3 regions of the Streptomyces sp. NPDC049541 genome follow, and region 1 is predicted to be linked to each of the others. Evidence: riboswitches for the same ligand, from Rfam matches in the RefSeq annotation. Region 1 holds a riboswitch; each other region holds the start of a gene.

Region 1 (4,258 bases):
TGCTGACGGTCCTCGTGCTCACGCCCCCGGTGCGGGCCGCGGTCTTCGACTGGTTCGGCTTCGGCGGGGTCCAGGTGCGGTACGACCCGTCGGCGGTGCCCTCGCCGGGCGCCTCGGTGCCGGGCTGCGGCACATCGGTGTCGCTCGGACAGGCCGGGCACCGGGCCGGTTTCGAGCCGCTGCTGCCGGGCGCGCTCGGCATGCCGGACACAGCGGCGGTAGCGAGCGAGCCACACGGTCGGTTCCTGGTGAGCCTGTGCTGGCGGGAGGGCGGGCGCACGGTACGGCTGGACGAGTTCCCGGAGCGGCTGGACGTCGGCTTCACCAAGGTCCTGCGCGAGGCGCCGGAGTGGATCGAGCTGGGCGAGGAGTCCTCGGCGGACGGTGTGCGCGACTACGCGCTGTGGTTCCCCCGCCCCCATCTGCTGAGCTTCTGGCTGGTCGACACCGAGGGGAACCGCTTCACCCGCCGGGAGCGGACCGCGGGGCCGACGCTGCTGTGGACCCACCGGACCGGGGCGGGGGCCGTGACACTCCGGTTGGAGGGCGTGGCGTCCGAGCACCGGGCCGTGGAGATCGCTAAGTCGCTGGAGAAACCCTCGAAATAGCGCGGTCGGGGTGGGAACCCCGACGGTTCGGGCGGTGTACCAGAAGTGACAGGCGGCTCGGAGAAGAGCCGTACGACACCGACCGCTGGGGGGACTTGATGCATGGGTGGCGGGACAGTCGGGCGAGGGTGCGGGTCGCCGCTCTCTTCACGGCGGTGGTGGCGGTGGCCCTGTGCGGAATGCCGCTGGCCGCGGCATCCGGCGGGGCGGGCGCGGCGGCCCAGGCACAGGTCCGGGACGTCCCCGACCTGGCGATGATCGTCGCGGGCGGCACCGGGCGGACGACGGTGCTGCGGTCCGGCGAGCCGGCCTTCGCCCGGCTGCGGCAGCTGTTACGGCCCACCTACGCGGGGACGGAGCGGGTGCCGGACGCCTGGGTCGAGGGGCGCCATCCACCGGTGGCCTTCACGGTGGTCTGGGGGCTGACGGGCGTCGGGGGCTGGCCGCAGACGACGCGTCCGCCGGGCGGTGACGTGGCCGTCGAGCGCCAGGACCAGCTGTTCGTGGCGGCGGACGGCACGCCCTGGATACGCACCGATCCCGCACCGGCCGTGCAGGACGACGACATCCGCTGGCATCGGGCACCCCGCTCGGTGTTTGTGCAGCTGGAGCAGGCGAAAGTGCTGAGCGGCCTGGGCGACGGGGCGGCCGGGCCCGGCGGGAGCGGCACCGGCGGTGACGGGGCCGCCGGGCAGGGGGCCGCACGGAGCGGTGTCCGGTGGGCGGTGCCCGGGGCGGCTCTTGGGCTCGTGGTCGGGGCGGGCGGGGCGCTGCTGATACGCCGCGCGGCGGCCCGGCAGGGTGCCGGACCGCCGCGGGAGGAACCACGCCAGGAACTCATCGAGCTCTGAGCGTCACCGGTCGCTGAGCCTCACCGATCTCCGAACGCCATCGATCTTTGACAACTCAAGAGAGGGCGCTGGTCAGCCCAGGTCGATCTCCGGGTACAGCGGGAAGCCGGCCACGAGGTCGGTGGCGCGGCGGGAGATCTCGTCGGCGATCTTCGGGTCGAGGACGTGCTGCGCCTTGGACGGGGCGCCCGACTTGGTGGTGCCCGGCTCGGCGGTGGTGAGGACGCGGTCGATCAGGCCCGCGACCTCGTCCATCTCGGCGGTGCCCAGGCCGCGCGTGGTCAGGGCGGGGGTGCCGATGCGGATGCCGGAGGTGTACCAGGCGCCGTTGGGGTCGGCGGGGATGGCGTTGCGGTTGGTGACGATGCCCGAGTCGAGCAGGGCCGCCTCGGCCTGGCGGCCGGTCAGGCCGTAGGAGGTGGCCACGTCGATGAGGTTGAGGTGGTTGTCCGTGCCACCGGTGACGAGGGTGGCGCCGCGGCGGATCAGGCCCTCCGCCAGCGCGCGGGAGTTGTCGACGATGCGCTGGGCGTAGTCCCGGAACGAGGGCTGACGCGCCTCGGCGAAGGCGACCGCCTTGGCGGCCATGACGTGCGGGAGCGGGCCGCCGAGGACCATCGGGCAGCCGCGGTCGACCTGGTCCTTGAGGGAGTCGTCGCACAGGACCATGCCGCCGCGCGGGCCGCGCAGCGACTTGTGGGTGGTGGTGGTGACGATCTGGGCGTGCGGGACCGGGTCGAAGTCGCCGGTCAGCACCTTGCCCGCGACCAGGCCGGCGAAGTGCGCCATGTCCACCATCAGGGTCGCCCCGACCTCGTCGGCGATCTCCCGCATGATGCGGAAGTTCACCAGCCGCGGGTAGGCGGAGTAGCCGGCGACGATGATCAGCGGCTTGAACTCGCGGGCCGAGACGCGCAGGGCCTCGTAGTCGATGAGGCCGGTGGCGGGGTCGGTGCCGTAGGAGCGCTGGTCGAACATCTTGCCGGAGATGTTCGGGCGGAAGCCGTGGGTGAGGTGTCCGCCGGCGTCCAGGGACATGCCGAGCATGCGCTGGTTGCCGAAGGCCTGGCGGAGTTCGGCCCAGTCGGCCTCGGTGAGGTCGTTGACCTGGCGGGCGCCCGTCTTCTCCAGGAAGGGGGCCTCGACGCGGTCGGCGAGGACGGACCAGAAGGCGACGAGGTTGGCGTCGATGCCGGAGTGCGGCTGGACGTAGGCGTGGCGGGCGCCGAAGAGCTCCTTGGCGTGTTCGGCGGCGAGCGACTCGACGGTGTCGACGTTGCGGCAGCCTGCGTAGAAGCGGCGGCCGATGGTGCCCTCGGCGTACTTGTCGCTGAACCAGTTGCCCATCGCGAGGAGGGTGGCCGGGGAGGCGTAGTTCTCGGAGGCGATCAGCTTGAGCATCTCGCGCTGGTCGTGGACCTCCTGGCCGATGGCGTCGGCGACGCGCGGCTCGACGGCGCGGATCACGTCGAGGGCGGCACGGAAGGCGGTGGACTCGGTGGAGAGGGGCTGCTGCTCTGACATGTCGTCGGCCTCCGGGTGGCGTGGCGTGCAAGCGGTCACGGTTCTCGGTCTGGCCCAGGCGCACGGCACTCGGTCACGCATGGGTCGCTCCCCGATGGTCCGTCCCATCCTTGCGCGCCAGTCACGACCCGTCGATCAGCCTACCGGCCACGCCGGAGAGCGCAGGTCCCGCGTCCACCATGCGAGCGACCATAGGAAGAGGGGGCCGCTGCAACCGCCACACCACCGGGAGGTCCCGTGACCACGACGGACGCGCTCATCGCCGCCGCCGACGCGCACAGCGCGCACAACTACCACCCGCTGCCCGTGGTCGTCGCCTCCGCGGACGGGGCGTGGATGACGGATGTGGAGGGGAGGCGGTATCTGGACCTGCTGGCCGGTTACTCGGCACTCAACTTCGGGCATCGCAACCGGCGGCTGGTGGAGGCGGCGAAGGCGCAGCTGGAGCGGGTGACGCTGACGTCGAGGGCGTTTCATCACGACCGGTTCGCGGCCTTCTGCTCCGAACTCGCCGAGCTGTGCGGTATGGAGCTGGTACTGCCGATGAACACCGGCGCGGAAGCGGTGGAGACGGCCGTGAAGACGGCCCGGAAATGGGGCTACCGGGTCAAGGGCGTGCCCGCGGAGATGGCGAAGATCGTGGTCGCGGGCAACAACTTCCACGGCCGCACGACGACCCTCGTCAGCTTCTCCACCGACCCGGAGGCCCGGGCGGACTTCGGTCCGTACACGCCGGGCTTCGAGATCGTGCCGTACGGGGATCTGACGGCGATGCGGTCGGCGGTCACGGAGAACACGGTGGCGGTGCTGCTGGAGCCGATCCAGGGCGAGGCGGGGGTGCTGGTGCCGCCCGCCGGCTATCTGCCCGCGGTGCGGGAGCTGACGCGCGAACGGAACGTGCTGTTCGTGGCGGACGAGATCCAGTCGGGCCTCGGCCGGACCGGAAAGACCTTCGCGTGCGAGCACGAGGGCGTGGTGCCGGATGTGTATGTGCTCGGCAAGGCGCTGGGCGGCGGGATCGTGCCGGTGTCGGCGGTGGTGTCGTCGGCCGAGGTGCTCGGAGTGTTCCGGCCCGGTGAGCACGGTTCGACGTTCGGCGGGAATCCGCTGGCCTGTGCGGTGGCGCTGGAGGTGATCGCGATGCTGCGGACGGGCGAGTTCCAGGCGCGGTCCGCGGAGCTGGGCGGTCATCTGCACCGGGAACTGGGGGCGTTGACCGGCACGGGCCGGGTGCGGGCGGTGCGCGGGCGGGGGCTGTGGGCGGGCATCGACATC
Region 2 (4,258 bases), on a different contig from region 1:
GCGTCCGAGAGCGGGGAGTAGGCGAACCAGCCGAAGTCGGCCGCGCCCTGCGGGGTGAGGAAGCCGCCCACCGCGATCGTCGAGCCGAACAGGTAGAGCCAGTAGGCGAACATGTTCAGCCGCGGGAACGCCACGTCGGGCGCGCCGATCTGCAGCGGCATGATCCAGTTGGTGAAGCCCGCGAACAGCGGCGTCGCGAACATCAGCAGCATGATCGTGCCGTGCATCGTGAACGCCTGGTTGAACTGCTCGTTCGACATGATCTGCAGACCAGGCCGGGCCAGCTCGGCGCGCATCAGCAGCGCCATCACGCCGCCGATCAGGAAGAACGCGAACGACGTGACGAGGTAGAGCGTCCCGATCGTCTTGTGGTCAGTGGTCGTCAGCCACTTGAGGTGCCTCATGCCCCGCCTGTGTCCGCTCCGGGCACGCCGGTCACACTCGGGTGACGCGTCGAGAATCACGGAAACGGGTGTGACGATCCGGACGGTGCCGGACACGAACGGGACATGAGCAACGACGAGATCTTCGCCGCTGCCTATCGCGAGCACTACTGGGCGGTCAGCCGCTATGTCGCGCGGCGACTGGGCGGTCGGGCCGACGAGGTGGAGGAAGTGGTGGCGGAGGTGTTCACGGTCGCCTGGCGACGCCGGGCCGACCTGCCGGGATCCCCGCTGCCCTGGTTGTACGGCGTGGCCCGCAACTGCCTGGCGAACGCGGTACGCGGCTACGGGCGGCGCCGCCGGCTGGTCGACCGCCTGGGCAACGACGAGACCGCTCACGGCCGGCAGATCGTGGCGAGCCCCGACGCGGAAACCCCGGGCGGCTGGGTGCACGAGGCTTTGGCCCGGCTGTCCGAGACCGACCGGGAGGTGCTGCGCCTGACGGCATGGGAGGAACTGGGCATCGACGAGGTCGCCGTCGCCCTCGGCTGTGGACCGAGGGCCGCATCGATGCGGCTGCACCGTGCCCGGCGGCGGCTGAGAGCCGAGATAGACCGTATGGGTCCCCCGCGGTCCCCTGCGACCTCCGCCGACGCGACCTCCTCGAAGGAACACGGCCATGGCTGACGAACTCGAACTCCTGCGCCGCGCCAACCCGGTGCCGGCCGACGGCCCTCACTACGGAGACGGCCCCCTCGACCACCACGCCGAACGCCGGCTCAACCGGCTGCTGCACGAACGCCCCACGGGCCGCCGCCGCACCCGGCTCCTCTGGAGCCTCGCCGCCACCGCCGTCGTCGCCACGACCGCGCTGACAGTGCTGCTCAGCGGCCCCGGCACCGCGCCCGCGGTCGCCGCACCCCGCCCGCTGGTCGTCCAGGCCGACTCCACCCCCGTACCCCTGGAGGAACTGGCCGACCGTGCACAGCGGCAGGCCACGGCGGAGGATGCGCCGAAGCTGCGCAAGGGCACGCATGTGCAGTCCTGGAGCCTCGGCATGAGCGAGGACAAGCCCCCGATCACGCTTCCCGAGGAGCGCGTCGTGCGCTGGAAGGCCGACGGCAGCCACACCGAGCTCGTGGTGGCGACCGACCCCCGCCACCCCGGCCGGCCGGTCCTGCGCGACGACGGCGGCGATCCGCACCTGGTCGAGGACGGCCATGTCATCAGCAGCCGGACGTTTCCGCCCAGCTGGAGCGACGCGCCGCCCGAGTCGCCCCCGCCGAACGACACGGCGCGGCTGCGGGCCTATCTCCAGGAGGCCGCATACACCCGCACCAGGCTGACGACCCCCGAACTCCTCGACGCCGTCGCGGAGTTGCTCGACCACTGGACCCTCGGGGCCCGCGAGTCCGCGACGCTGGCCAGGCTTCTCGCGGGCACCGGGGGGCTGCGGCCGGTCGGCCAGGTCACGGACCGGCTCGGGCGGCCAGGCCAGGCGTACGAGTACCAGGGCGCGGGCTACCGGCGGATGCTGATCATGCAGCCGTCCACCGGTGCGGTCCTCGGCCTGGAGACCGTCTTCACCAGGGCGGAGCCGGAGTACGGCGTCAAGGCCGGCGATGTCATGGACTACAGCGCCTGGATGCGCTGATCACACTCCGAGCTGCCGGGCGGCGGCAGCCACGGTCTGCTCCAGCAGCGTGGCGATCGTCATCGGACCGACACCGCCCGGCACCGGAGTGATCAGACCGGCCCGCTCCACGGCCGAGTCGAAGTCGACGTCGCCGACGTTGCCCGGGTTGTAACCGGCGTCGATCACGACAGCGCCGGGCTTGATGTCCTCGCCTCGGATCAGCCGCGGCCGCCCCACGGCGGCGACCACGATGTCCGCCTCCCGCACGACCGAGGACAGGTCCCGGGTACGGGAGTGGCAGTACGTCACCGTGGCGTCGCGGGCGAGCAGCAGCATGCCGGCCGGCTTGCCGAGGATGGCGCTGCGGCCCACGACCACGGCCCGCTTCCCGGACGGGTCGACGCCGTACTCGTCGAGCAGCCGCATGATGCCGCCCGGCGTGCACGACACGAAGCCCGGCAGGCCGAAGCTCATCGTCGCGAACGAGGCGAAGGTGACGCCGTCGACGTCCTTCTCGGGCGCGATCGCCTCGAACGCGGCCCGCTCGTCGATGTGCTCGCCCATCGGGTGCTGCAGCAGAATGCCGTGCACAGCAGGGTCGCTCGACAGGGAGCGCAGAGCGCCGACGAGTTCCTCGGTCGTCGTGGCGGCGGGAAGTTCCACCTGGCGCGACTCGATACCGGCCTTGCGGCAGCGGTTGCGCTTCATCCGGACATAGGTGACGGAGGCGGGGTCCTCGCCGACCAGAACCGTCGCCAGACAGGGCGCCGTTCCCGTCCGTGCGGTGAGGTCGGCCGCCCGCTTGGCGGTGTCCTCGACGATGCGCCGGGCAAGGGAGGTGCCGTCGATGAGCCGGGCCTGGGGCATGATCCACTCCTGGGCTGGTGTGACGTGTCGCCCAGGCGCACGGCATCGACTCCGCGTGGCCGCTCCCCGGTGGTGCTCCACCTCAGCGCCAGTCACGGCCCGCCCTCAGACTAGCCGAGCCGCCACAGCGGTCAGCAGCCGCTGTCACCGGGCTGCCGAGAAGGTCCAGGGCGACCGCGAGGTGACCTGGACCCTCGCGGTTCTGCGTCCTACTCGTCCCATGCCTGGATCAGGACCTCTTCGGCGATCTTGCCGTCCCGCAGCGTGATCATCGATTCGGCCAGGACACGCGTTCCGTCCGCGTACTGGCAGGACTGGCTGTAGGCGGCGTGGTCGCCCTGAACGATGCACTGGTCCACGTGGTGCGTCATGTCGCGGCTGTAGATGTCCTCGAACATCGCGCCGATCTCCTGGCGACCGCGCAGGACCTTGGGCTGGCTGGGCTGGGTGTTGCGGTCCACGATGCGTATCTGCGCGTCGTCCGCATAGAGCGACAGAAGATCCGCCGCAGTGTGTCCTTCGATCCCCTTGCGCAGGGTGTCCGCGCTGAAGCCGGGAGTTGCCGTGGTGCCCATCATGACCTCCTTCGAGGGCCGCGACCCGAGGAGCTGCGGGCCGCGAAGTACCTCTCCTTCGAGGCTCCTCCGCCGCGGCAGCCTCGGCAAGCGCAACCGGAGCACTGCCCCTGATGGGTGAGCGCCGGGGCGCGGCCGTGACCGTCGCGGGCCTGGTGACGTTGTGGGAAGCATGATCTCAACACGACGTATCGTCGCCGCCGTTGGTCTCGCCGCAGGAATCACCGCCCTTGCCGCGCCGCTCGCCTGCGCGTCCGACGCGACCATCCAGAACAAGGACGCCAGCGAGCTCAACCCGATCGCCACGCTCGACTCGCTCGCCCAGAGCGGCATCCCGGCGGAGCGCAGGGCCGAGGTGCCGCGCCCCTCCGAGCAGCTGCGGCACCTGAACCGCCTCAACAACCTCGAGCAGCTGGACCGGGTCGCCCGCATGGGAGCCGCCAGCGGGTTCCCGGGGGCCCTGTAACCCCGCCGACGCCGCATCGAACGTCCCCCCACAGCGAAAGGGCCGCCCGGAGAGGGCGGCCCTTTCGCTGGGCCGGTGACCTGATCACAGCCCGGCGGTTGAAGGGTGAAGGAAGTGGAAACCGGGCCGGGGGTGCATCAGGAAGTCATGGTGCGAGATGTTCCACGCATAGGCGCCCGCGAGCGAGAACACCACCCGGTCGCCGGCCCTGAGCCCCGGCGTGCAGGCGCGGCGGGCCAGGACGTCCTTCGGGGTGCACAGCTGCCCGGCCAGGGTGACCCGCTCGCCTTCGGCGGCCGAGCGCGGCCACGGGTGCGGCCAGGCGTCCACC
Region 3 (4,258 bases), on a different contig from region 1:
ACCTCGAGGCTCTCCTCCAGCTGGCGGCGCCCGCCGGGGTCTCCGCCGCGCCAGCGGGCCGTGCCCATGTTGTTGAGGGCGTGCGAGAGGATCGCAGCGTCCTGGGTCTTCTGCGCTAGCACGATGGCCCGTTCGGCGTGTTCGACGGCCTCGGGATAGCGATCGGACAGCATCCGCAGCTGGGCGATGTTGCTGACCGCAAGGGCCAGCAGCCGGTCGTCGCCCGCGTGTTCCAGGACGGCGACGGCCTCACGGGCGGCCTCCTGCGCCTCGTCGGCGTCCCCGGCCCACCAGTGGATACGGGAGAGCCAGCGCAGGTCGGCGCCGAGGGCGAAGGTGTCGCCGAGGGAGCGGCGCAGGGCGACCGCCTCGCGCTGGGCGGTCACGGCGGCGGCCGAGTCGGCGATGGTGTAGCTCTCCACAGCATGGCGTTCGAGCAGGTCGGCGAGGTCGGGCGGAGGGTAGCGGTGCCGTTGCTGCAGGACGAGGCGCAGTTGGGCGGCGGCCTCGCGGTGCGCGCCGGCTCCCGCGGCGTCGCGGGCGGCGTCGGGTCCGTAGCGGGCGATGGCGTCCTGGTCGCCGGCCTGGGCGGCGTGGTGGACGATGCGGGCGGCGTCGGAACCTGGCCGGGCCACCAGGGCCGCGAGGACGTTGCGGTCGAGGTCGATGCGCCGGGCGGTGGGCACGGAGTCGGCGACCGCCCGCCGGATCAGCTCGTGCCGGAAGGCCACCCGGTCCGGGCTCACGGCCAGCAGCCCGCGCTGCTCGGCCGCCGCAAGGACGGTCACCCCGCCTTTGAGCAGCGCGTCGACCAGTGGGCGTTCGACCGCCGAGGGGACGACGGCGAGCTGCTCCAGTGCGTCGACGACGGCGGGTTCCAGTCCGCGCAGCCGGGCGAGCACGGCGTCGACGACGGTCGGGGGCACTCCCCCGGTGCCGCCGGAGGCGAGGACCTCGGCGACGAAGAAGGGGTTCCCGGAGGTGACTTCGTAGACCTGGGCCGGGTCGAGCCGGCCGGCCGCGCTGAGCGTGCGGACGGCGTCGAGTGACAGCCTGGCCAGGGGCAGGCGGTGCACGCGGGGTGCGCGGGAGACCTGGCCGAGGAGGTGGCGCAGGGGGTGTCCGCGGCTCAGCTCGTCGTCGCGGTAGGTGAGGACGAGCAGGGCGGGCAGCCGCTCCATGCGCCGGACGAGGAAACGCAGGGCGTCCAGGGAGGCCTCGTCGGCCCAGTGCACGTCCTCGACGACGAGTACCGCAGGGTGCGGGGTCACGGCCAGCTCTCCGTGCAGGGCCTCGTAGACGCGGTGGCGGTCGCCGCCCTCGGTGACCGCGCGGGCGAGTTCGGCGCCGACGCTGCCGACGAGGTCGCGGAACGGCCCGAGGGGGCGCCGGGTGGCGAGGTCGTCGCACTGTCCGACTAGCACGCGGGCCTGCCCTGGGAGCCGGTCGGGCATGGCTCTGACCAGGCTGGACTTGCCTATTCCGGCCTCACCGAAGACGAGCAGCACCGAACCGGCCCCGTCGGCCGCCTCCCGTGCGGCCGTGGCCAGCCGTGCCAGCTCGGGCTCGCGCTCGAGGATCCCCCGGTCCACGCGGCCGATTCTGCCACCGGAGCGGGACGGGATGACGGGCCCTGCCGGTCATGTGTTGCCGGTAGAGTCAGGTCCGGCCGCGACTGGCGAGGGTGGACGACCACCGGGGAGCGGCCGTGGTTCAGCGTGAGCGTCGACCGCCTGGGCGCCTCCGTCAGTGATGTTCCCGCTGAGGAGGCCATGACGTGGATCTGCGGTACGGAATGAACCCGCAGCAGCAGGCGGATGCCACTCCGGTGCGGCCCGGCCGGTGGCCGGTTCGGGTGGTGCATGGAAGCCCGTCGTACATCAACCTGCTCGACGCCCTGAACGGCTGGCAGCTGGTACGGGAGGCGAGCCGCTCCCTCGGCCGGCCGGCGGCCGCTTCCTTCAAGCACGTCTCACCCGCCGGTGCGGCCGTGGCCGGGCCCGTCGACGAGGTGACGGCACGGCTCCACGGTGTCGACCAGGCCGAGGTCGGTGCCCTGACCAGTGCGTATCTGCGCGCGCGGGACGCGGACCCGAAGTCGTCCTACGGGGACTTCGCCGCCGTGTCGCACCCGGTCGACGAGGAGCTCGCCGAACTGCTGGCCCCCGTCGTGTGCGACGGCATCGTCGCGCCCGGCTATGCGCCGGGCACCGTCGGCGGACTCGGCAGGAAGAAGAACGGCCGCTTCCTCGTCCTGGAGGCGGATCCGGCCTTTGTGCCGCCGGAGCGGGAGACGCGCGAGGTCTTCGGTCTGCGGCTGAGTCAGCAGCGGGACGAAGTGCCGTGTGCGGAAACGCTGTTGGAGAACGTCGTGTGCGGCACACTTCCCGCGACGGCCGTGGAAGACCTTCTGCTGGGCCTGGTGGTGCTGCGCCACACGCAGTCGAACTCGGTGTGCTTCGTGCGTGACGGGGCGACACTGGGCATCGGCGCGGGACAGCAGTCCCGTGTCGACTGCACACGGCTTGCGGGGGCGAAGGCCGACACCTGGTGGCTGCGGCGCCATCCGGTGGTGCGCGCGCTCGCCTTCCGGCCGGGCGTCCGGCGCCAGGACCGGGTCAACTGGCAGATCCGCTTCATCGAGGGTGACCTCACGGCGGACGAGAGGGCCAGGTTGTCCGCCGCACTGTCGCAGCCGGTGCCGGAGTTCACGGCCGGCAGCCGCGCCGAGTGGACGGCACGCCTGAAAGGGGTCGCGTTCGTCTCGGACGGTGCTCTGCCGTTCCGCGACAACGTCGACCACGCACAGCGGCACGGTGTCGACCACATCGCCGAGCCGGGCGGATCGATCCGCTCCGCGGAGGTCGAGGACGCCTGCCGCGAGCACGGGATCGCCCTGGTCCGGACCGGCCTCAGGCTCTTCCACCACTGAGCGACGCCTTGCCGGCCCCTCCCCCCGACCAGAAAGCGCATCAGCATGCCAACCCTTCATGACCTGTTGTCCGCCAACCCCTACCCCGGCCGCGGAGTCCTGTGCGCCCGCACCCGCTCCGGGGCCGTGCTGGGCGGCTACTTCCTCACCGGCCGCAGCCCGGCCTCACGCGAGCGCGCGCTCCGGCTGATCGACGACGACCTCGTGGTGGGGCCGCTCATCCCCAAAGTGCGCGATCCCCTGCGTCACTACGCCGCCGCCACGACCACGCGAGACTGGCTGGTGCTGGGCAACGGAGAGCAGGTGTCCCAGGCCGCGGAACGGCTCAGGGCGGGAGCCTCGCCGACCGAGGCGGTCAGCGGCTTCGAGTACGAACCCGACCCCCCGATCCGCACCTCCCGCCTCACGGCGCTGATCAGCCGCGACGGCGGACGCACCACCGTCTTCGGGGCCGCCCGTCCCAGCCGCGCCGCACGCCCGACCAGCAACGTGATGACCCTCGCCGTACAGGATCTGCAACCGGGCGAGGCGGTCCTGCTGACCACCTACGACTCCGACGGCGAACAGGTCTTGGTTGCCGCTCCTTTCACCGAGGTCACGGTCGACGCCGGGAACGGGCCGGGCCTGTTGGACGAGATCTGGTGGGCGCTCGACGAACGGTTCAGGATCGCTGCCGCCGTCGTCGACCCTGTTCGAGGAGCTGGATCCGCCCTCACGAAGGCGTGAGCGGAAGGTCGTCCGTGTAGGCGTTGACCGGCGGGGAGACGCGCTCGGCGCGGTGGACGTCGAGGGCCGCCGTCGCGGACTTCGTGCCGAGCGTGCCCTTGGGGTGCCAGGTCCCGGTGACGGCCACCCAGGTGTTGGCCGGCAGTGCGGCGGTCCCGTACATGCGGACCTTGACCGACTGGGAGTCCGCCGCGCAGCAGGTGAAGATGATCCGGGTGAGATACCAGCCGCCGCCCTGCCCCGTCGGGGTGACGAATCCGGTCATCTGGATGCTGCGGCCCCTGACGGCCTGCTCCCGGTCCTGCTGGACCCGGGCGATGAAGTCGGTGAGGGTCATCGGCAGCGGACCGGTCGCGGGCAGTGGATCGAACCGCTGCGCCTTCGGCACGGCCTTGTTGCTCGCGTGCGAGGCCGTGTACGCACCGAGGGCGGGCGGGGCGTAGAGGAGCAGGCTGAGCGCGGGCAGGAAGAGCAGCCAGGCGATGCGGGGTGCGGTGGAGTGGTCGTGGCCGTGTGCATGCGCGTCGGCTTCGGTGGCCGCGCGGTCCAGCGCTGCTGCCGCCAGGCCCAGCAGCAGGAGCAGTACCCCGGAGGCGATCA

Evidence for each region. Region 1 has a riboswitch for ZMP and ZTP ahead of ACIBW9_RS20360 (glycine hydroxymethyltransferase). Riboswitches for the same ligand answer to the same signal wherever they lie in the genome.
Region 2: another riboswitch for ZMP and ZTP. It lies ahead of ACIBW9_RS27400 (bifunctional 5,10-methylenetetrahydrofolate dehydrogenase/5,10-methenyltetrahydrofolate cyclohydrolase); the one in region 1 lies ahead of ACIBW9_RS20360 (glycine hydroxymethyltransferase).
Region 3: another riboswitch for ZMP and ZTP. It lies ahead of ACIBW9_RS09375 (phosphoribosylaminoimidazolecarboxamide formyltransferase); the one in region 1 lies ahead of ACIBW9_RS20360 (glycine hydroxymethyltransferase).

The regions. Positions count from the first base shown of each region.
Region 1 is NZ_JBITLY010000005.1:230,746-235,003, reverse strand. Features, by position in the region: gene ACIBW9_RS20370 (hypothetical protein) at 1-608, shown strand, start outside; gene ACIBW9_RS20365 (hypothetical protein) at 788-1,459, shown strand; gene ACIBW9_RS20360 (glycine hydroxymethyltransferase) at 1,532-2,983, opposite strand; ZMP/ZTP riboswitch at 3,029-3,118, opposite strand; gene rocD (ornithine--oxo-acid transaminase) at 3,221-4,258, shown strand, end outside.
Region 2 is NZ_JBITLY010000007.1:397,522-401,779, forward strand. Features, by position in the region: gene ctaD (cytochrome c oxidase subunit I) at 1-404, opposite strand, end outside; gene ACIBW9_RS27390 (RNA polymerase sigma factor) at 510-1,070, shown strand; gene ACIBW9_RS27395 (CU044_5270 family protein) at 1,063-2,037, shown strand; gene ACIBW9_RS27400 (bifunctional 5,10-methylenetetrahydrofolate dehydrogenase/5,10-methenyltetrahydrofolate cyclohydrolase) at 2,038-2,886, opposite strand; ZMP/ZTP riboswitch at 2,909-2,992, opposite strand; gene ACIBW9_RS27405 (nuclear transport factor 2 family protein) at 3,096-3,461, opposite strand; gene ACIBW9_RS27410 (hypothetical protein) at 3,634-3,927, shown strand; gene ACIBW9_RS27415 (type III PLP-dependent enzyme) at 4,012-4,258, opposite strand, start outside.
Region 3 is NZ_JBITLY010000002.1:493,239-497,496, reverse strand. Features, by position in the region: gene ACIBW9_RS09380 (ATP-binding protein) at 1-1,592, opposite strand, end outside; ZMP/ZTP riboswitch at 1,662-1,746, shown strand; gene ACIBW9_RS09375 (phosphoribosylaminoimidazolecarboxamide formyltransferase) at 1,778-2,932, shown strand; gene ACIBW9_RS09370 (IMP cyclohydrolase) at 2,978-3,658, shown strand; gene ACIBW9_RS09365 (TIGR03943 family putative permease subunit) at 3,645-4,258, opposite strand, start outside.